Regions from separate parts of the Enterococcus saigonensis genome, predicted to be linked through region 1. Evidence: predicted binding sites of a transcription regulator. Region 1 holds the regulator's gene; the other holds the start of a gene.
What was found. Region 1 encodes NrdR, which represses ribonucleotide reductase genes. Its sites were predicted from a motif close to ACACNATATATNGTGT; they were not measured.
Positions count from the first base shown of each region.

Region 2: the regulator NrdR is predicted to act here: its motif matches at 1,982-1,997, upstream of nrdH (glutaredoxin-like protein NrdH).

Region 1 is NZ_AP022822.1:1,591,615-1,594,825, forward strand. It holds gene EsVE80_RS07490 (replication initiation and membrane attachment family protein) at 1-1,328, opposite strand, end outside; gene nrdR (transcriptional regulator NrdR) at 1,347-1,823, opposite strand; gene coaE (dephospho-CoA kinase) at 2,028-2,630, opposite strand; gene mutM (DNA-formamidopyrimidine glycosylase) at 2,633-3,211, opposite strand, start outside.
Region 2 is NZ_AP022822.1:2,041,625-2,044,835, reverse strand. It holds gene nrdE (class 1b ribonucleoside-diphosphate reductase subunit alpha) at 1-1,507, opposite strand, end outside; gene nrdH (glutaredoxin-like protein NrdH) at 1,690-1,914, opposite strand; gene EsVE80_RS09695 (FeoA family protein) at 2,248-2,718, shown strand; gene feoB (ferrous iron transport protein B) at 2,729-3,211, shown strand, end outside.

The DNA of each region.
Region 1 (3,211 bases):
TTATCAATCTCTGCTTTACGAGTCGGGTCACTTGTCGTTTGATTTTTGGACCAGTCTGGTAAATCTTCTTTTTTCACAATATTTTGTGTTCGGCTGCTATTTTTTTTGCGTTGCTCTTTAGCCGCTTGTTTTTCTTTTACCGTTTTTTGGACATATTTAATAGCAGCTTCTGGGGTATTAATTTTATTTTGCGACCAGTCATTAGCTATTTGATTGGTTAATGCCTGTGGTAGTTGAGATTTATTTTGATCAACTAGTAAATAGTTCAATAAAATATTAATGACTGCTGTCGGTAAGGGGGATTTTTCCACCAAGTCCGTCAACAACCACTCCTCATTTTTCGTGACATAGCCACCTTTAGCCGCTTTCAAATTAACCAAGTACTCCATTGGCGCTAACGCTTCGCTATCTAAAATTCGATACCAATCTGCTTTTGTAAATCCTTGAGCTAACAAAGTATTTTTACGACGAATCTGTTGATCACTTTCGTAATTTGGCGTTGTTGTTTTTTTTTCTGATAAGATATTTTGGCTTTGTTTATACACAATATTTTTCAATTTTCGTGCATCAATTGTTCCATCTGCTAAAGAAACTGCTTCAGCCATTAAATTAGTTAATTGCACTTCATCATAACCAAACATTTCATGATATAGCGTAAGGCTATTTTTTAAAGAGTCTGTTAACTGCATAGGATTAATAAACTTTTTCGTCGCTAAATCACGCAACAAACTCCAATTTAACTGGTTTTTATCCAATGGTAGCTGTGTATCTGCGTGAGCTATCTCTTCAGTGACCGACTCAACTAGGGCTTGATTAGCTTGGTATTCTCTTTGGGAAAAAGTATACACAGAACCAAATTTTGTCGTTACTTCTTGGTAGTTAGCTGTTTGAATGTCTTGAGGTTTAAAGCGACGATTTAATTGTCGAAATTTATTTTGCCCTACTTTTACAACCAATAAAAAAGACATTAGTTCATCTTTTAAAAAGGCTTGTGGTGATAAAGGTTCCATTAAAACATATAAAAACCGAATTTCTGGTTGTTCTTGATAATAAGTTTTTAATAGTCCAATTCCTTCTAAACGTTTTTTGGCCACTTTGAAAGCCGAAATTCCGATATCTAAGGCATTAAGTAATTCTAAGTGGTTATATTCTTCTTGTGTATCTTCAAAGTCTTGTAGTAAACAAAAGTACAAAGCTAGCGCATCCGCACCAATAATTGGCTGATACAAATTTACCAAAGCTTTTTGTCCCTCACTTGTGAGGGGTAAACTTTTTTTTACTTCATAAACTGCTTTTGGTTGTAGGTTGGCTTCATAAGCATATTCCAAAAAAATGCAGCCTCCAATTTATTCAGATTCGTTTTTGCCGTTTGCTTTGGCAACAATATCTTGTAATTCTTTTAAGAAAACCGACATATCTTTAAATTGACGATAGACACTGGCAAAGCGAATATAGGCGATTTCGTCAACATCCACTAAGTCTTCCATCACATACTCGCCAATAAGTGTTGTAGAAATTTCGTTTTCTCCTAAAGAACGGACACGATTTTCCACATGGTCAACAATTTCTTCCATTTGTTCCATAGCAACTGGTCGTTTTTCTGCAGAACGAATTAACCCACGCAAAATCTTTTCTCGATTGAATTCTTCCCGTTCACCATTTTTCTTAATCACTAGTAAAGGTGCCGCTTCTATTTTTTCAAAAGTGGTAAAACGGAAGCCGCAATTTTCACATTCTCTTCTTCTTCTAATCGTACGTCCATCATCGGTTTGACGACTATCAATAACCCGTGAACTATTATGGTGACATTTTGGACAACGCATCTTTTCACCTCATTTATTTTCTAGGAATTTTGCTTATATTATAACAGAAAAAAATTGTGTTGTATTGTCTTGCATCTAAGAAAAGACAGCGTTATACGTTTTTACGCAATATTTTAAAAAACTAGCTTTCTTTTTAGATAATAAAAAGCCTTGGAATAAAAATAGCTTCCAAAGCTTTTTTACAACATTACGTCAGAAAGACAACTAGTCTTTATTTTTAAAATGACTTTCTAACCAATTGACGACTTGTTGGACTGTCGCCTCTTTACTACCATTATTGTCAAAAACAGTATCTGCTAAAGCCTTCTTTTCTATTAATGGCATTTGACTGGCAATCTTCATTTCTGCTGTTTTTTCGTCGATATGATCTCGTGCCATCAATCGTTTTTTTTGCTCTGAAAAGTCGACATATACTACAGCAACTTCGTCCATATAATGATCGTAATGACCTTCGTACATTAGAGGAATATCTGCCACAACTAACGGGCTGATTTTTTTTCCAGCAATAATTTGCCCTTTAATTTTTTGACGCAAATATGGGTTCATTAATTCATTCAATTGTTGCCGTTTTTGGCTATCTTTAAAGACTATCTCTCCTAATTTTTTGCGATTCAATTCACCTGTTGCACTTAGAATTCCCGACCCAAATACAGCAACAATAGCTGCCAATGCTGCTTGGCCAGGTTCAACAATTTCTCGTGCTATCACATCCCCATCAACAACAGGGAATCCCTTTTCTTTAAAAACATCGACAACGGTACTCTTACCACTGGCAATTCCCCCAGTAATACCTAACACAAAACTCATGCTCAGCACCTCGCAATTAATTTTTGACAGTGAGGACACAAATGAGTGCCACGTTGTGCTACTTTGATTTTTTCAATTGGTGTTTGGCAACGTGGACAAGGTTGTCCGGTTCTACCGTAAACATTTAGCGACAATTGGAACTTTCCTGCCTCACCTAATGCATTTAAGTAAGTCCGTACGGTAGTTCCACCAGCCGCTACAGCTCTTTTTAAAACATCAATAATTGCTAAACGTAATCGCTTGATTTCTGATTCACTGAGGGTGTCACAAGGTTGCATTGGATGAATTTTCGCCAACCATAATACTTCATCAACATAAATATTTCCTAAACCCGTTACCATTTTTTGATCTAATAACGCTGGTTTAATTTCCCGTTTTGTTTTTGCCAAATCTCGTTTGAATTGTGCTAATTTAAACGTTTCTGGAGTTGGTTCTGGTCCTAATTGCGCAATACTTTTAAATCTTTTGGCTTCCCCTTTTAATACTAGCTCCATTCTGCCAAATTTACGTACATCACGATATTGCAATTGACTACCATCTGTAAAATGAAAAATGACGTGTGTATGTTTTGTCACTACTGC
Region 2 (3,211 bases), 450 kb from region 1:
TTTCAACTAACGTCCAGTAGTTTAATAGCATGAAATAAATATCGGTAAATTCAACAGATTCTTTCGAACCGTACACTAAGTGATTTTTGGCAAAGAAAGTGTGTAGTCCCATACCACCTAATCCAATCGTGTGGGCTTGTTCATTTCCATGAGCAATGGAAGGAACTACATCGATATGAGAATTATCTGTTACATAGGTTAAGGCGCGAGTCATTGCCCGGACAGATTTACCAAAATCAGGACTTGCCATTAAGTTGACGATATTTGTTGATCCCAAATTACAAGAGATGTCAGTGCCCAAGACTTCATATTCTTGCCGTCCATTTAAAACAGAAGGAGTTTGGACTTGCAATACTTCTGAACACAAATTACTCATGATAATTTTGCCATCAATAGGGTTTTCACGATTGGCTGTATCTATATTGACAATATAAGGATAACCAGATTCTTGTTGTAATTTAGAAATCTCGTTTTCCAACTCCCGCGCTTTAATTTTTTGTTTGCGAATATTAGGGTTTTTGACTAAGTTATCGTATTCTTTTGTAATGTCAACATAAGAAAAAGGTACTCCGTATTCTTTTTCTACGCTATATGGACTAAATAAATACATTTCTTCATTTTTACGAGTTAATTCGTAAAATTTATCAGGAACTAAAACGCCCAAAGATAGTGTTTTTACACGGATTTTTTCATCAGCATTTTCTTTTTTAGCAGATAAAAAGGCCATGATGTCTGGATGGAATACATTTAAATAAACGACTCCTGCACCTTGACGTTGACCGAGTTGATTAGAATAACTAAAAGAATCTTCGAATAATTTCATAACTGGCATGACACCACTTGCCGCTCCTTCATAACCTTTAATTGGAGCTCCTGCTTCGCGCAAGTTTGATAATGTAATGCCAACACCACCGCCAATGCGTGAGAGTTGCAATGCAGAATTTAAGCCACGACCAATGGAATTCATATCGTCAGTAACTTGAATTAAAAAACAAGAAACTAATTCACCACGACGTTTGCGTCCAGCGTTTAAAAAAGAAGGAGTCGCTGGTTGGTAGCGTTGATGAATCATTTCATCCGCTAAAGTTAATGCCAATTCTTCATCACCATCTGCGAAATACAAGGCATTAATAGCTACGCGATCTTCATAATTTTCTAAATAAAAAGCACCATCATTCGTTTTTAAGGCGTATTGTGAATAAAATTTATAGGCTGCCATAAAGGATTTGAAGGTGAACTGTTGGGCTAATAAAAAGTCATATAGTGTTGTCAGAAATTCAGCGGAATATTTAGCTAGAAACGCTGCTTCCAAATAGTCATGCGCTACAAGGTAGTCCAGCTTTTCATTAAATGTAGCAAATTGTTTGGTATTTGGTAGCACATTTTCGTTAAAAAAAGCTTGTAGAGCTTCTTGGTCTTTATTTAATGGAATTTGGCCATTAACTGGACGGTTAATTTCATTATTTAGTTTGTAGTAACTAACATCTTTTAATTCTTTTAAACTCATGGAAGAACCAACTTTCTTTTTTAGACTCAAAAAATAAAAAAATTGCGAAAAAAAGGAGGTGTCTCCGTTGCAATAAAATAATAGGCCATATACTGGTGGAAATATTTCGTTATCCTTTATAAGAAAACTTGCCAGTTTGGTTGCTACTATTTTGCCTAGGATACAACCTCGGTTAAAATTGCTTAAGAAGCAAGACTGCGTAATTGGTCCGGTCTAAAACCGATGATAGTTGTTTCACCTGCAGTTGTTACCGGCACACTTTTGAAACCTTGTTCTTTTAGAAAGTTTAATGCATTGGGTTCTTCATCTATATTAATTTCGTTAAAACTGACGTGATTTTCAGTTAAAAAGCGTTTCGTCATTTTACATTGCATACAGTTGTTTTTCGAAAATAATGTAATTGTCATAATACTGCCTCCTTCAATTTCTTTATATTCTCAGTATAGAGAAGTAAATCAAAAAGTCAAACGAAAAACACTAGATATTGTGTTTTGTAATAATAAACACACTATACATTGTGGTTTTGAGATGGGTAGGAGGTAAAGATAGCACAAGGACAAGTTTTCTTTTCTGTTTTCATGACAATAAAATAAAATGGTCTAGGTCTAAATTAGAATAATTATTAATATGTGAAATATATTACAATATTTTAAATTTCATTGACTTTACTACCGGTAGACTTTATTCTAAATGAGAATAATTATCAATCGCAATTAATTCCTGTCAGTAAAGGAGTATTCATGAAAAAATTAGCAGAAGTAAAGGCAAATCAACCTTTCGTTGTGAAAGAAGTAACTGCCTCAGTAGAAGTGCAAAAACATCTGCAAAACTTAGGTTTGTTGCCCGGCAGTCAAGTTGTTTTATTGAAAAGTAAAGGACAAGATGGCATTGTTCTAGTTCAAAATGCGCGTCTTGCATTAGACCAAAGTTTATTAGAAGCAATTTTAGTAGAACCGGCTACTGAAAAAAGAGAAATATTATCTTTGGATCAACTAGGAGTAGGAGATAAAGGCAAGGTAATTAAAATTTTTGGTGAAGGGGCTGTCAAACGACGGTTAATGGATATGGGATTAACCAAAAATGTATTAATAACCGTACGTAAATTAGCTCCATTAGGTGATCCGATTGAAATTAATTTGCGAGGATATGAATTATCTTTGAGAAAAAGTGAAGCAGAATATATCTTAGTGGCCTTAAGCGAGGAGGGATAGTGTGGAATGTTTGCAGTTTGCTCTAGCAGGAAATCCTAATAGCGGGAAAACAAGTACCTTTAACCAATTAACTGGTTCCATGCAATCTGTGGGAAACTGGCCGGGTGTGACGGTTGAACGCAAATCCGGTAACCTAAAAAAACAAAAAAATATTACGATTCAGGATTTACCTGGGATTTATTCCTTATCACCATATACACCAGAAGAAATTGTCGCAAGAGATTACTTATTAACAGGTTCACCCAATGCGATTATCAACATTGTGGATGCGACTAATTTAGAACGAAATTTGTACTTGACCACGCAATTAATGGAAACTGGAATTCCAGTAGTTGTGGGCTTGAATATGATGGATTTAATCAGAAAAAGTGGCAAAACTATTAATTTAGATAAATTAGCTTATGGCTTGGGTATACCGGTAGTTAGCATGAGTGCTTTAAAAAAACAAGGTTTGCAAGAGTTAATTCATAAGAGTAGCCAAATAGCAAAGACA